One region of the Bacillus sp. F9_6S_D1_P_5 genome, then DNA from elsewhere that is predicted to be linked to it. Evidence: riboswitches for the same ligand, from Rfam matches in the RefSeq annotation. Region 1 holds a riboswitch; each other region holds the start of a gene.
The links. Region 1 has a riboswitch for lysine ahead of ACUXEY_RS20305 (amino acid permease). Riboswitches for the same ligand answer to the same signal wherever they lie in the genome.

Region 1 (4,221 bases):
CTGGTGCATCCCATCTCAAATTTGGAAACGTTGATAAATATACCGTTTCCAGACTTACATTACCAGGAGCAATTGGCGCATTTATTGGGGCATGTTTTTTAAGTAATTTACCTGGCGATGTAATTAAACCGTACATTTCCGTATTTTTATTTACTTTAGGGGTTTATATTTTATTACGATTCCTCATTCAAAAACAAATTGTTACTTCAAATAAACGTATGTCTGCTAAACAGCTTGTTCCGCTTGGCTTATTTGCTGGATTCGTTGATTCAACTGGTGGTGGTGGCTGGGGTCCGATTACGACGCCTGTACTTTTAGCAAGAGGAAATGAAGCTAGAAAAGTTATCGGATCTGTAGATACGAGTGAGTTTCCTGTTTCACTCGCTGCAACAATCGGGTTTTTCATTTCACTTGGATGGGAACAAGTAAGTTGGGTTTGGGTATTTTCTCTCATGCTCGGTGGTATCGTTGCGGCACCAATTGCTGCATGGCTAGTGCGCATCGTTCCTTCTCATTTACTTGGCGTATTAGTTGGTGGCCTTATAATCTTTACAAACATTCGTACACTGCTTACTACATTTAAAGTGGATCCAACTATTATTTCACTTTCTTACGTGGCAGTTGGTCTTGTCGTTATTATTTCTATTTTCATTGCTGTTCGCAATCATTCCAATCTTTCTAACGCACCGACAGCTGGATATCCGAATGATCAAAAACAAATGCTACCATAACGATAAAAATACCGCCCGATATACTTCGAGCGGTATTTTTTATTTTTCTATTTTCCAATTAATCATCGTTTCTGTAGTGCCAGTTCTCTTCATATGTAATTTCTCTAATACACGAATCGAGCTAATATTTTCAAAAAGTGTCTCTGCAATAATCGTTTCTACCTTTTCCGTTTGAAAAGCCCAATTTATTAACTCTCTTACAGCTTCTGTCGCATACCCTTTATTCCAATATTTCTCAATAAATCCGTAACCAATTTCTACTGTATGTTCCTCATTTGGTTTCCCTTTAAATCCTATATCACCTAGAACGATGTCACCTTCTTTTCGAATGACATACCACGCTCCCCAAGGCAATAAATCCTTATTTTGTTTTACATTTTCTACATGCCCTACAATATGCGGACCACTGTTATATCCTTGCTCGTTAGCAACTTGCATACTCTCTTCTGTACACGGTACTATATAGAGTCTGTCTGTTTCTAATTTCATATTGATTTCCCCTTTTCAATTAAACAATACTTCAATTTTATCAGAAATAAAAAGAATATTCATTCTATTCGTCGGATTTATACTTATTCTTTGAAACGAATTTAAGGAATAATCCTCTTTTGATAGTTATGTCGAATTATATTTTCAGAATTTTCTTTTATTTTTAAAGGGTTTTTTATTATTTTTTGCGAAACATTTGTATAACAATTTCTTTCTTTATTTTTTGTTACATAACAGTAGGTTCAGGTGGAGTTTTGCAAGCGTTTCCTATACAATAACCGATATTTTTTGACTTTTCCTAACAAAATATCTTGCAATATATTCAGAAAGTCATTACAATTGCCATATATTAAAAATCTTAGCAATATATCAAATCCTCATCAATCCGATGAGGTAGAGGTTGCGACTTTTAAGAGTAAAGCGGACGAGACATAGAGAATGTCACCGACTCCGTTTGAAAGGAAAAGTTGCCGAAGTTTATATTTCTTCTCTGGAAATATGAGCTGGGGCTGTCTCCGAAAGGAACAGAACTGTCACGTTTACAAAATTACCGTGTAAACGTGGGGTGCTATCTTAACGGAAGGGTATGATGGGGTGGTTATTTGTGAAACGTTCCGCCAAATTCCTTTGGCGGTTTTTTGTATTTTTCTCCCCCGTTCCTTCCTATCTTACAAGAAAAGGAGTGTTGAACATGAATAGCGCAACGAATCAAACTACCTCTGAAACACAAACTACAAAAGGAAAAGGTGAATTAAAACGTAGTTTAAAATCAAGACACCTTACGATGATTTCTCTCGGTGGTACAATTGGTACCGGACTATTTCTTGCCAGTGGTGGTGTCATCCATTCAGCTGGGCCTGGTGGTGCATTAGTTGCATACGCCGCAATTGGAATTATGGTTTACTTTTTAATGACAAGCTTAGCTGAACTCGCAGCTTACATGCCTGTTACGGGATCTTTTAGCACATACGCAACAAAATTTGTTGATCCATCCCTTGGCTTTGCACTTGGCTGGAACTATTGGTATAACTGGGCAATTACAATTGCTGCTGAACTCGCGGCTGTAACATTAATTATGAAATTTTGGTTCCCAGATACCCCTTCCCTCATTTGGAGTGGATTATGTTTAGCTATTATTTTCCTTTTAAACTATTTATCTGTTAAAGGGTTTGGTGAATCTGAATATTGGTTCGCACTTATTAAAGTAGTTACTATTATTATCTTTTTAATTGTCGGCTTTATGATGATTTTCGGAATTATGGGCGGCGAATCCGTTGGGTTTAAAAACTTCACTGTTGCAGATGCACCATTTAACGGCGGCATCATGGCAATTATCGGTGTATTTATGGCAGCTGGTTTCTCATTCCAAGGTACTGAATTATTAGGAGTTGCTGCTGGTGAAACTTCTGATCCAGAGCGTAATATTCCGAAAGCAATTCGTTCTATCTTTTGGCGTATTCTTTTATTCTATATCCTTGCAATTCTCGTTATCGGTTTATTAATTCCTTATACGACTGAAAGCCTTGCTGCAAGCGATGTAACAGTAAGTCCATTTACACTTATTTTTGAAAAAGCGGGCGTTGCCTTTGCTGCTTCTGTTATGAACGCTGTTATTTTAACGGCAGTACTATCTGCTGGTAACTCTGGTATGTATGCATCAACTCGTATGCTTTGGGACTTAGCTCGCCAAGGTAAAGCACCAAAATTCTTAGGGAAATTAGACAGCCGCGGTGTACCTGTTAACGCATTAATCGCAACGTCAATTGTCGGTAGTATCGCTTTCATTGCTTCTTTATTCGGTGACGGCGTTGTATACATTTGGTTATTAAACGCATCTGGAATGTCTGGCTTTATCGCATGGGTCGGAATCGCAATTAGTCATTATCGTTTCCGTAAAGCATATATCGCACAAGGTAAAGATTTAAAAGACTTACCATATAGAGCAAAATGGTTCCCATTCGGTCCAATCTTCGCATTTGCACTTTGTGTCATCGTAATTTTAGGTCAAAACTACGGGGCATTTATGGGTGAATCAATTGATTGGAACGGCGTACTCGTTTCTTATATCGGTTTACCACTCTTCTTAGTACTATGGTTAGGATATAAATTTACGAAGAAAACAAAAGTGATTCCGCTTGATAAATGTGAATTGAAATAAAGTGAAAAGAGCAAACAAATTTGTTTGCTCTTTTTTTATTCCGATGCTTCTCCCTTCCCTATTGCTCCTGTTTTTGCAATAATAAAGGAAATATAAATAAAGGTTGGGATACGATGAACATTCGCATTACTGATGAAGCAAAAGCAGCTATACATAGATTAGAACGTAAAGACAAAAAAATCATTCGCATTAGAGGAACAATGACAAACTCTTGTAGTATTTTCGTTGATGTGGATTTAATTTGGGATACATATAATGCAGATGACGTTGTATATGAAGATGCTGATTTTATCGTACAAATGGATTCATTTACGAAAGACTACACTGGTGATACGGTGAAACTTGATTATAAGACGACTGGTTTTAGTATTACGACTCCGAGTGAGACTTTGGTTTATGGGTTGTCGATTAAAAAATAAAAATTGTTTTCAGCTGACCAATGAGGTGAAAAAATGGGTAAATATGTTCCGTTAAAATTTTTATTTAACGAAGAATCAGCAAAAAATATGGCCGATTCTATTTGTAAGCACGATCCTACTTTCCCTAAAAGAAACTTCGTATCTTCCGTAACATGTAAAGTTGAAACTTTAGAGTTAAAGCAGCGTATTGAAGTAATAGCAGATGAATTACATCATGCATTACAAAAAGATTTTAATGAAGCAATCCATATTTTACTGAAAACATTGGGACCAGAAAATACTACAGAAGTAGGTACATTTACAAACGGATATATGTACATGCCTATTGCAAAATACGTTGAAAAATATGGGCTTAACGATTTTGAATCCTCATTTAACGCCATGTATGAAATAACAAAAAGGAATACTGCTGAATATGCTATTC
Region 2 (4,221 bases), on a different contig from region 1:
AAGCACTTCATAAAGCCGGTCTTCCAAAAGGTCTTGTAAACGTAGCGACAGGACGCGGTTCTGTAATTGGTGACTACTTAGTAGAGCACGAAGGCATCAATATGGTATCGTTCACAGGCGGTACAAACACAGGTAAACATTTAGCGAAAAAAGCTGCAATGATTCCACTTGTATTAGAACTTGGTGGTAAAGACCCTGGTATCGTTCGTGAAGATGCTGACTTACAAGATGCTGCAAACCATATCGTAAGCGGTGCATTCTCTTACTCTGGTCAACGTTGTACAGCTATTAAACGTGTACTTGTACACGAAAACGTAGCAGACGAGCTTGTTAGCTTATTAAAAGCGCAAGTAGCTGAACTATCAGTTGGATCTCCAGAACAAGACAGCACAATCGTTCCATTAATCGACGACAAGTCTGCTGACTTCGTTCAAGGTTTAGTTGACGATGCTGTTGAAAAAGGTGCTACAATCGTTATCGGTAACAAACGTGAGCGTAACTTAATTTACCCAACATTAATCGACCACGTAACAGAAGAAATGAAAGTTGCTTGGGAAGAGCCATTCGGCCCAATCCTTCCAATCATCCGTGTTTCTTCAGATGAGCAAGCAATTGAGATTGCTAACAAATCAGAGTTCGGCTTACAAGCAAGTGTCTTCACAAAAGACATTAACAAAGCATTTGCAATTGCTAACAAAATCGAAACTGGTTCTGTTCAAATTAACGGACGCACAGAGCGCGGCCCTGACCACTTCCCATTCATCGGTGTAAAAGGTTCAGGTATGGGCGCACAAGGTATTCGTAAGAGCCTTGAGTCTATGACACGTGAAAAAGTAACTGTATTAAACTTAGTTTAATCTTATATGTAGAAGCTGATCTAGTTTTAGATCAGCTTCTTTTTAAATACATGCTTCCAAAAATAATGGCGTATTTATTTCAAGTTCCGATTTGGTTTTCCAAATCGAACTAAAACATGCCATAATAACTTTAATTCCTGAAGCACCTCTTCATATGTTCCGCGATCACTCCACGATAGTGGATTACTTTTCAAATCCACTACAGCAGAACCAATTATATGTGCATCAATACAATTATTTCGTGCAATACGTCTTGCCAAAGATGGCATTTTTGAACCTCTAAAATCCACCGGAACTTCATCTACCATAAGTACAAAACCTTTGTGCCAATACAAATCAATAGAATACTTCAAACAAATTTCTTCTAAATTTCTACCTACATTCGTCCCCTTAAATGAAGGATCTACAACAAGCACTTCTACGTCTTCTTTAAGAGAAATATTTCCATGAATCTGTGCTTCAATATAATGATTAAGATTACGGGCTGACTCTTTGTTTACGAAATCTATAAACGGCCTTTCCAGGTTAGCTAGTAAATGATGAATGAATCTTGTTGGAGTCAAATTCCCTTCACCAATTGCAAAATCTCTTACGAATGTCTCTTCCAAAAGAGCAGCTAAAATCATGTCAAACTCTTCATAAGTACCCTTTTCTTTTGGATCTTGATGCGAATCTAAATACGTATATGTAGAGCGATAAGAAACTTTTGGAGATAAGAGAAAATAACATGATCCAAAGCGCGGGGCAGGCCCATCTGGATGTAACATTAAATTTAGCGCCCCATATTTGGGCCGTTCATTATTCGTTACGCCTTCCAATTGATATGCGCCTCCAAATATTCTCTGTTCCCAAAGGTCACGTTCACCACCCGGATAAGCAGACACACTTCCATTAGATAGCAATGTTTCAAACTGACTTTTATATATTCCTTGCTCAAACAGTGCTTCAGCAATATTTTTCATGTTCGAATCTAATCTATCTGGATGAAAGTGTAAAGCAATCCTCGCATTTGATTTTAAATGAACGACAGCTTCTTCAAACATTTCATCTGTAATATTAGACATTTTAAGTATATGATTAATTGTTGCTTTAGCCTCACGTTTTTCGTTCTCTGCATATTTTGAAATATACTGTAAAGCAAATAATTGAGATCTTGATAATTCCATAATCAAACCTCTCCTTTCATTAAAATGACCTTAATCATTTCAATGAAAAGCTTATTCTTTCCTTCTTATGAAACAAAGCCTGTTAAAAAAACCGATGCTTCGGATTAAGATTTTCAGACAAAATTCTTTGTGCTTCACTCTGTCGCTATTTCTTCTGCATAACGAATAAACGCTATAGCCCTTCCTAACCCCTTTTTAATCACAAACTCTTCTCTATAATCTGATTATTAATATATCCATTGACGTATAAAAATTCATTTGTTACTCTTAAAGACGTTAATTTAATATTTAAATCCTCATTCGTATCTCGGTGAGGTAGAGGTTGCAGTCATTAAGAGTATCATTTCAGGAGATGTAGTGGCATTGATGAAGGAATGAGAAAGGAATGATTGCCGAAGTAAGTCGTGTCCACCATGCACACTTGCTGGGTCTGCATTTAATAAGTGCAGAACTGTCACAAACGAAACGTTTCGTTTGTGGAGAGCTATCGAGAGGTATGTCGTGGGTTTCTTATAAGATAGAAAGCATGTAGCGGCAAATTACGTGCTTTTTTTGTTTTGTTTGGGACTTCTCTTCTCTACTAAGAAGACATACATATCTCCTCGCTTGACTTGGTTATACTAACTTTGGAGGTATTTTCTATGCAACAAAAAAAATGGGGCTTTTGGGTACTAACAGCTTTCGTTGTCGGTAACATGGTTGGCGCTGGTATTTTCATGGTGCCAAGTACGTTAGCACAAACAGCAAGTCCTCTCGGTGTCACTTTAGCTTGGTTAACAACAGGGTTTGGTGTTTTAATGCTAGCTCTTGTTTTCGGTAATTTAGCAATTCGTCGTCCTGATTTAACGACAGGACCACAAAGTCATGCATATGCTTTATTCTCAACACCAAAAAAGAAAAAAATGGCTGGTTTCAGTATGGTATGGGGATATTGGGTTGCAAACTGGGCAAGTAACGTTGCCATCATTACATCTTTCGCGGGATATTTATCACTCTTCTTCCCGATTATGAAAGATACACGACTACTATTTTCAATCGGTTCTTTTAACATAGAAGTCGGAAAACTAATTACATTTACGATTTGTTCCATCTTACTTTGGGGAACTCACATTATATTAACGAACGGTGTAAGCGGAGCTGGAAAGCTAAACTTCTTAGCAACAACAACGAAAGTAACTGGATTCCTTTTATTCATCGTCGTTACGTTATTTGCATTCGAAGCTTCTAAGTTTGGACAATGGTACACACCGATGATCGATAAATCAGGTGCATCACACGGCCTACTTTCACAAGTAAACTTAGCTGCTCTTACAACGCTTTGGGCATTTATCGGAATTGAATCAGCGGTTCTTTTATCAAACCGTGCTGTTTCTCCAAAAACGGTAAAACGTGCAACAGTTGCGGGATTACTTATTACAGTTGCGATTTACTTAGGAATTACAATTTTAACAATGGGTGTACTTCACGTTGATAAATTACAAGCTTCTGAACGTCCATTAGCAGACGCACTAAACGCTGCAATGGGTCATGGCGGCGGGAAACTGATGGCATTACTTGCTCTTACTTCCCTATTCGGTTCTATCTTAGGTTGGATTTTATTAAGCTCAGAAGTACCATATCAAGCAGCAAAAGAAGGTTTCTTCCCTTCCTTCTTCACGAAAACGAATAAAAAAGGAAGTCCGATTTACTCATTACGGTTAACAAACATTATGTCGCAAGTTTTCTTATTCTCAACATTATCAGGAACAATTGCGGAAGCTTATACATTCGTTATTACCGTATCAACATTGGCCTACCTCATTCCATATCTCGTTTCACCAATCTTCCAGTTAAAACTAGTCGCAACTGGTGAAACATATAAAAATGAAATGCGGGCAAGAATTACAGATGGTATAGTCGCAGTAATCGCACTTTGCTACGCACTATGGGTTATTAAAACGGGTGCAGCCGATATAAAAACATTCCTTCTCGGAATCGGTTTATTCGTAATCGGCTTTGCATTCTATCCATTAATGAATCGTGATCAGAAAAAAAATAACGAAAAGAAAAACGGGCAAGTTGCATAACGCAATTTGCTCGTTTTTTCTTTTGTAAAACATATATAATAGAACAAAGAGGTGAAAAACATGTCAATCGAATCGCTATGGAGCAGTCGCTTCCAACAACATATGCAAAATATCATTACATACTTTGCACGT
Region 3 (4,221 bases), on a different contig from region 1:
AAATAAAAACTATCTTTAATAAATTCGTTTAAAAATGGAGTGATTTCTTTTCCATTTATTTTTTTATTAATAACAAAACTTTGTGTAGATTCCATGGAAATCAAAATGACATTTTTACCTTTTGCAGCTCCAAATAAGTTTTTATCAACTTGCTTATCTTTTGAGTCTGTATAGTTTTTAATTTCAGAGAACCCGTCACCACTTGCAAATACACGTTCAGCTGAAGATTTAGATTGAAGTGTAATATCGAATAGATGATATGTGTATAAACCTAAATTTTTCACGACAGTTTGACGATCAAATGAACGTGAGAACATTTGTGGTTTATAAATAACTGAAATAACAATTTGTAATGCTAGTAGAGCTGTTACACCGCTAAAGAAAGTTCGCTTCTCAGAGCGAGAAAGTGGCGTCTTGTCGCAAAATGCCGGGAATTTACGCGAAAGAAACATTAAAATAATCGCGTCTGCAAATAACAGTAATGTTTTATACGTAAAGAGTTCTTTTATACTTGTCCCTAAATCAGCCATATTATTTGTTTGAAATAATACTGGGAACGTAACGAAATCGTTATAAAACCCATAAAACATTGCATTTCCAAATAAAATGAATGATAGTATAAAACTAATTCCAACTATAATGCGGTTTCGGTGTTTAGATGCAAACAAAGCAAAACCAAAAAATAAAAGTAACGCAGCTAGTGGATTAATAAAAAGCATAAATTCTTCAAAGAAATTATCAATTTTAATATCGAATGCTAGCTTGTACACAATATATGTTTTTATCCATAATAAAACGACTGCAACGAGTGCAAATCGCAGTTTTGGAAACAGACGTTGTAGCATAATATACTCCTCTCCTAAAAAGCATGACAGTTCTTGTGAGCCGATTTAATTAGCGCCTCATTTTATATATACGAACAGTCCTTTGTTATTATGTTTATTATACTATGAGTATCATTATACGAAAATAAAAGAGAGTTGTGGGCTTTTTTATAATAATTGAGTAGAAAAAGGGCAGTAGGAGACAATAAAACGGAGTTTCTATATATGATTATTGTCGTACGCAGAAAGAATCGTGTAAGGAGGTTATAATGCGAAAGTTATTGTATTTTATAGTATGTAGTAGTGTTATACTTTTTGCTTCACCGAGTGTGTCGGTAGCCCAATATGATGCACCTCTTATGGAAGATGCCCTTTATTCTGTCTTATTTCCGAAAATAAATAAAGCAATTGAAAAACAATATGGGAGTTTAAAACCTTATCAATGTCCTAAAATTATCAGTTTAAAAAAAGTGTATAGCGGTACATATTTATTTCAAGCGAGTATTGAAGTGACGAAGTATGAGCAGGTTGGTGGGAAAATTGTTCCACCATTTGAGAAGGTAACGATTACATTTAATAATGAAGAGGGCGAATGGGAAGTAACAAAGATAATAGTAAAGCGCTTACCAAATGATACGAAATTAAACTGTAAAAAAACAATATAAAAAATTATTTGACAAATAAAATGTTCCTTTGGTATTGTTAATAACAACAATTAGATGTTTGAAAATTAAATAGACTTACCTCATCTACTCTCAAAGGTAGAGGCCGCGATAGGAAAGAGTAAGCTATGGGAGATTTAATGGAATCTGTGATCATAGGTTGAAAGGGACTATTGCCGAAATATAAGAATAACCATCTTATTCATATATTGGGACTGCATTGAATAAATGTAGTACTGTCATAAGATTTATTTTATGGAGAGCTATTTGGAGATGTTGATGCGGTTTCTTATTTTGAGGAGATAACAACTCGTTTATTTTTTCAATATATATTTTTCCTAATAAGAAACGCGTGTGAACATTGTTCCGCGCGTTTTTTGTCTATCTAAAAGCGTGCTGCAATGAATAGAAGATTGGGGTTATGAGTTTTAGAGGAAATAAGGGAGGAATTCAAATGTATTTACACGGCACAAGCCGAATCAATGGGCAAGGACACTTAGAAATTGGAGGGTGCGATACGACGCAGCTAGCAAAACAATATGGAACACCACTTTATGTATACGATGAAGAGTCTATTCGAGGAAAGTGCCGCGCGTTTCATCGTGCTTTTAAAGAAAGTGGTTTCACTTACCAAGTAGCATATGCAAGCAAGGCGTTCTTGTGCATGGAGATGTGCCGAGTGGCTCGTGAAGAGAATATGTCATTAGATGTTGTTTCTGGAGGGGAATTATATACTGCGCTTCAAGCAGGATTTCCGGCATCGCGTATTCATTTTCATGGCAATAATAAAACAGATGAAGAAATTGTGATGGCTCTTCAGGCGAATATTGGTTGTTTTGTCGTAGATAATTTCTTAGAATTAGAGATTTTGCATGATTTAGCAGTGCAACATGGGAAATTTGTGAACATATTAATTCGTGTAACGCCTGGAGTAGAGGCGCACACACATGAATATATTACAACAGGTCAAGATGATTCGAAATTTGGATTTGGCGTGTCAAATGGTCAAGCGATGCAAGCAATTGAACTTGCTTTACAAAAATCAAATTATAACGTGCTAGGGATCCATTCACATATTGGGTCGCAAATATTTGAAACAGCTGGTTTTGTTCGAGCAATTGAAGTTCTTCGCCAATTTTTAGAAGAAGTGAGAGAGCAAACAAACTATGTAGTAAAAGTGTTAAATGTAGGCGGGGGATTTGGAATACGTTACACAGAGTCAGATACACCATTAACTCTTGAGACATATGTGCGAGCTGTAACAAGTGCAGTGAGAGAACAATTTACAGTATGTAATTATCCATTGCCAGAAATATGGGTTGAACCAGGTCGTAGCATTGTAGGAGATGCTGGAACGACACTTTATACAGTCGGATCTGTGAAAGACATTCCTGGTATTCGGAAGTATGTATCAGTGGATGGTGGGATGACTGATAATTTAAGACCTGCTTTATATAACGCTCGTTATGAAGCGATGTTAGCGAATCGAGGGAACGATGAGAACGAGGAAGTTGTTTCGATTGCAGGAAAATGTTGTGAGAGTGGAGATATGTTAATTTGGGATATCACTTTACCGAAAGTTGCTACTGCTGATTTATTAGCAATTTCTTGTACAGGGGCATACGGGTACTCGATGGCGAATAATTATAACAGGATTCGTAGACCAGCTGTCGTCTTCGCGAAAGGCGGCACATCACAAATTGTTGTAGAGCGCGAAACATATGAAAATATCATTGGGAACGATCGCATACGTATTAAAGAACTGGTTTAAATAGGGGAAAAGGAGTTGTTCGGATGGGCAATTCCTTTTTTGTAAAATAAAATAATTAAAATATATCGGAAAACTAGGATTGAAAAAAATCTGAATTGTGATAAAATACAAATACAAAGCTTATCAAGAGAAGCGGAGGGAACTGGCCCGACGAAGCTCGGCAACCTGCTTATAGAAAGCAAGGTGCTAACTCCAGCAAAATGGAATCCATTTTGAAAGATAAGGTAAAATATATTACCGAACAGTCTTTTCGAAATGGGAAAGATTTTTTTTATGAATAAAAAGGGGGGCTGTTCGCGTGAGCGTACGGGAACATTTTGAGGAAGTATCTGAGAGAATTCAAGCGATGCTTGCTGATATGAAATATGGTTCAATTACAATTGTTGTGCAAGATGGGAAAGTCATTCAATTAGAGAAAAGTGAAAAAGTACGTTTAAAGTAAAAAGCGCTGACTAGAAAAACTAGAGGCGGTTTTAACCTATATCATTAGGTTAAAACCGTCTTTTTGCTTTTACAGGGGGAAAGAACATGTTGACGTATGAAACGTGGGAAGAAAATAACATTTCATTTTCAGAAGAAGATGAAACGAAAGGCGCGCTATCTGTATTAAGTTGGGCTTATAAAGAATACAAAAGTGAAATTGTATACGCATGTAGCTTCGGAGTGGAAGGGATGGTACTACTGCATCTTATAAACCAAGTAAATCCATCTGCTAAAGTTGTATTTTTAGATACAAATGTTCATTTTCAAGAAACGTATGAATTAATTCAAAAAGTGCGGAGACGATTTCCTTCATTAAATATTATAGAACAACAGCCGGAACTTACACTTGATGAACAAGCGAAGTTGCATGGTGAGAAATTATGGGAAAGTAATCCGAATCTCTGTTGTAAAATTAGAAAAATTTTACCGTTAGAAAAATCATTAGCAGCAGAAAAAGCGTGGATATCGGGCTTAAGGAGGG
Region 4 (4,221 bases), on a different contig from region 1:
TTTACTTCTCTTTTCTCTTTTTCTCCCAATTAAACCAGCTGATAACGGCAATAGAAATGCCGAATAATGAAAATGTGCAGCTGTGAGTAAAACAATGTCAGAACTAAAGTGCATAATGGAGAGTTTTGATACAGAAGCAAAAAACCAAAAACCACCTAAAAACAAATATATAAACGCACTATCGATAGCTGTCTCTTCTAGCGGTTTCCATCCTCTTTCTAGTAATCTACTCACACCAAATAATGTAACAATTCCTGTATATACAAACCAAAGTAACGCAAAAAAATAGTGGTTTGTTACGAAAGCTAACATTGCACTAATTGCTGCGATTGGATATAACAACGATATAAATTTATAAAAAAACATATATGATCCATTTCTTGTTTTCTTATCAATGATGCAAAATGACATCGGTATAAATAACAAAATAGATAATAAAATAATTGCTTCAACTGGGTTTACATTTGACCACTCACATATTAGAAAAATAATATAACAAGCAAGTCCAACTATTATATTTTTCATATCATTTATTTCCTTTCCACAAATGTCCCCTTATATGAAAATAATGAACCAATTAACGGATTTCGTACTTGTACATGAATTCGAAAGCATTGCCTTGTTTCATCATAACTTTCTACAATGTCGGCCTCTCCATATAAGAATCTAGGCAACGGGACTTTTCTTCCAAACATGTAAAACCATTGTTTCTTTGAAGAAATATGCATTGCCCCCACTTCATCAATATGAAAATTCAGAGTAGAAACAAGTATGTGTGGTTCACCAAAATAATCCACAATTTCATTATTCTCTTCATCCCACTGCATAACAGCGTTAAAATATCTTTTTTTATTTTGAAAATAAAAAGTACGATTCCATCGTACAAATTCATTTCCATTTTCATCTCGCTCAGCGGTATTATGTATTGTAAATGGCACTTCCTTCCCCCGCTCAGAGAAAAACATTCTAAACTTCGATGCAATTTTTAATATCAATTTTACGAAAAAAGAACCTCCGTAAATTTCATCCATATTTCCTTCTCCAGTAAAGCTATTTTCTTCCGTAATTTCATAGCGTTTCTGTAATTTCGGATGAAGTTTTGTATAAGAATCCCCTAATAGTCTTTCATACATATTAGCCATACATTATTCCTTTCTTTTCCTCTTGCAATTTTTTGCACTTGGCAAATTCGCACTATTTATATAACCGACAATTGATAACCCCATTAGTAGAACGTTTAATGTAATTGGATTAAACGGCTCTGTAAAGCTTGCGACATTCGTAAATCCTGCCGCTATCGTTAAAGCTATTAACATAAAAATATGTACGATAAATACTTTTCGTTTTTGAAATGGCAACAGCCATAGGACACCAAAAATAATTTCTAGTAATCCAATTATTTTAACTAGAAAAATACTATGCGCAGTTGAACCAATTATCACAGACAACATTTTTACTTCTTCTGAATGAGTAAACACTAGTTTCGGCACTATCCCTTGATACATCCATACAAAAGCAATAAAAAAACATACGAGCCAATATGTCATTGTTCTTCTAATTAGTAACCTTGGATGGAGTCCCTTTTCTAACCATAACTTTAAAGCATCAAAACTCCAAGCAGTCGCCCAGCCTAATAACGGCCGAAATATATAGAAATCTATTACATTCCCTATACGACCAAACCTCGTATCATAATCATATTGCGTCTCAAAATGAATGTGTTCTTTACGCGGTGTATACTTCCAATAACCACGCCCTGTTTGAATAAGAGATAATCTATTATCCGTCCAAAATTTTAAAGAAGAAATACGTTCTCCCGTTTCTTTTCTTATTTCACCTATCGATTCCCCTTCACCAGCTATTTCAAGTCCAAATCCGATTTTTGTTTTATATAAAAACTTCTGTGGTTCTCCTTCTTTTTTCTCTAAATACGAAATTTCAGTAAAGCGGGCATCCCATTCTGTATGTATACGTGGTTCTTGCGTGTATTCCCATAATTTCTCCATTGTTGTGTTCATTTCTGCCGAAACATAAATAGGCTTTTTCCTCTTCATTCTTCCACCTCCAATGCACTATAATTTTAATGTACATGCAATGAATTTATTTTGCTACATTTTTCACAAACTCCCTTTATAAAAGAAAGAATTTTTAAAATTTATACAAAACACTTGATTCCCCGAAAAATTTAAATTATTATAAAACAAATGTTACCAACAACTTCATAAATCAAACACTCTCGCCTAAAACGTGAGATAGAGGTTGCGATACTTATGAGTATTCTAATGGAGACACAGAGATGTCTATGAAATTAGATGAAAGGAAGTATTGCCGAAATCGATAATTTTCTCTGCATTTATCGATTGGGGCTGTTTTCGAATAGAAACAGAACTGTCATATGTACAGACGTGTACGTATGAAGAGCTATCTACAAAAAAGAGATATCATTTTTATGATATTCCTTTTTTGGCGGTTTTTTTATTAGCTCCGTTTTCTGTTTCCCTTTTCCTGTAACAGCACCATCCTCACTTATTTGAGATGGTGTTTTTTGTTTTTCTCTGGTAACTACAGGAATATTGGGATTAATATATGTCCTGATCTATTCTTAAAAATGGATGAAAGAAGGAATTCGTAATGGAAACGATTGTACAAAAATTTGGTGGCACTTCTGTTGGAAGTGTTGAGCGTATTCAACATGTAGCAAATTTAATTATTGAAGAATATGAACGAGGACATAGTATCGTCTCTGTCGTTTCAGCAATGGGAAAAAGTACAGATGAACTTGTCGCACTTGCTAACGCTATTACAGAAAATCCAAGTAAACGCGAAATGGATATGCTTCTATCAACAGGAGAGCAAGTGACTATTTCATTATTAACGATGGCACTACAAGCAAAAGGTTATAACGCAATTTCATTAACAGGATGGCAAGCTGGTATTACAACAGAATCTGTACATAGTAGTGCACGGATTACTGATATTCAGACAGATCGAATTCAATCTTATCTTACTGAAGGTACGATCGTTATTGTAGCTGGATTCCAAGGAATGAGTGAAAATCATGAAATTACAACGCTTGGACGCGGTGGTTCTGATACGACTGCTGTTGCATTAGCTGCTGCACTGAAAGCAAAAAAATGTGATATTTACACAGATGTGACCGGCGTATATACGACAGATCCACGAGTTGTAAAAGATGCTTATAAATTAGATGCAATTTCTTATGACGAAATGTTAGAACTTGCAAACCTCGGTGCTGGTGTATTACACCCGCGTGCTGTTGAGTTTGCTAAAAATCATAATGTCATTTTAGAAGTTCGCTCAAGTATGGAACAAGAAAACGGAACAATTGTAAAAGGAGAATGTAACATGGAACAACAATCAATCGTTAAAGGTATTGCATTTGAAGATAATATTACACGCGTCACAATGAAAGGATTGGAACAAGGTGCACTTTCAACAGTTTTCTCTACATTAGCAGCGGCACATATTAATGTAGACATCATCATTCAAAGTATTACAAATGAAGGAACTGTTCATCTCTCCTTCTCAATCCATTCTAATGATTTAAAAGAAACATTAGAGGTATTAGAACAAAATCAAGAAACACTTCACTATGAATCTGTAGAATATGAAAATCATTTAGCAAAAGTATCAATTGTAGGATCTGGTATGGTCTCTAATCCTGGTGTTGCTGCGAATATGTTCACTACTTTAAAAGAAGAAAATATTCATATTAAAATGGTAAGTACATCAGAAATTAAAGTGTCTGTCGTTATTGACCGTCTTCATTTAGTAACAGGTGTTGAAGCGCTGCATCAATCATTTATGGCGAAAATTGAGCCTTTAGTGCAGATGAGTTAATTTCCACTAGTAAAACTTAAAACAAATTATATGAATCTATTTTCTTCCTATATAAATAGAAACAGGGTAGGACTATTTTGTTGGAAAGTCGAAGTTCTTTTAGTGAATAGCAATTACAGTATCAAATTCTTGAAACTACTTGAACATAATAAGTTCGCGCATATTTATATCATAGAGGGTTTACGACGTCTTGTTCGTTAACAAGATATTATATGCTATACCCGAAAACACCTTTTCACATTTTCATACACTGTGACAAGGTGTTTTTTGTTTAGACGGAATTTTGTATAATTACAAAGATAGTTAGATAATAAATTTATACATATAAGGAGATACAGACTATGGCAAGCAACAGATTAC

Region 2: linked by a shared signal. The riboswitch ahead of ACUXEY_RS17475 (amino acid permease) and the one ahead of ACUXEY_RS20305 (amino acid permease) in region 1 are both predicted to bind lysine.
Region 3: linked by a shared signal. The riboswitch ahead of lysA (diaminopimelate decarboxylase) and the one ahead of ACUXEY_RS20305 (amino acid permease) in region 1 are both predicted to bind lysine.
Region 4: linked by a shared signal. The riboswitch ahead of ACUXEY_RS10445 (aspartate kinase) and the one ahead of ACUXEY_RS20305 (amino acid permease) in region 1 are both predicted to bind lysine.

Annotation. Positions count from the first base shown of each region.
Region 1 is NZ_JBTREW010000018.1:22,869-27,089, reverse strand. It holds gene ACUXEY_RS20315 (sulfite exporter TauE/SafE family protein) at 1-731, shown strand, start outside; gene ACUXEY_RS20310 (GNAT family N-acetyltransferase) at 771-1,220, opposite strand; lysine riboswitch at 1,607-1,799, shown strand; gene ACUXEY_RS20305 (amino acid permease) at 1,912-3,378, shown strand; gene ACUXEY_RS20300 (iron-sulfur cluster biosynthesis family protein) at 3,492-3,797, shown strand; gene ACUXEY_RS20295 (DNA alkylation repair protein) at 3,831-4,221, shown strand, end outside.
Region 2 is NZ_JBTREW010000013.1:111,212-115,432, reverse strand. It holds gene gapN (NADP-dependent glyceraldehyde-3-phosphate dehydrogenase) at 1-857, shown strand, start outside; gene ACUXEY_RS17480 (DUF3626 domain-containing protein) at 932-2,023, opposite strand; lysine riboswitch at 2,332-2,518, shown strand; gene ACUXEY_RS17475 (amino acid permease) at 2,665-4,089, shown strand; gene ACUXEY_RS17470 (ABC transporter permease) at 4,150-4,221, shown strand, end outside.
Region 3 is NZ_JBTREW010000026.1:2,037-6,257, forward strand. It holds gene ACUXEY_RS24105 (LTA synthase family protein) at 1-845, opposite strand, end outside; gene ACUXEY_RS24110 (DUF3888 domain-containing protein) at 1,094-1,489, shown strand; lysine riboswitch at 1,579-1,760, shown strand; gene lysA (diaminopimelate decarboxylase) at 1,941-3,257, shown strand; SAM riboswitch class I at 3,375-3,483, shown strand; gene ACUXEY_RS24120 (YezD family protein) at 3,556-3,699, shown strand; gene ACUXEY_RS24125 (phosphoadenylyl-sulfate reductase) at 3,786-4,221, shown strand, end outside.
Region 4 is NZ_JBTREW010000007.1:43,319-47,539, reverse strand. It holds gene ACUXEY_RS10460 (YndJ family protein) at 1-525, opposite strand, end outside; gene ACUXEY_RS10455 (DUF4166 domain-containing protein) at 531-1,142, opposite strand; gene ACUXEY_RS10450 (DoxX-like family protein) at 1,146-2,054, opposite strand; lysine riboswitch at 2,246-2,432, shown strand; gene ACUXEY_RS10445 (aspartate kinase) at 2,632-3,861, shown strand; gene ACUXEY_RS10440 (VOC family protein) at 4,203-4,221, shown strand, end outside.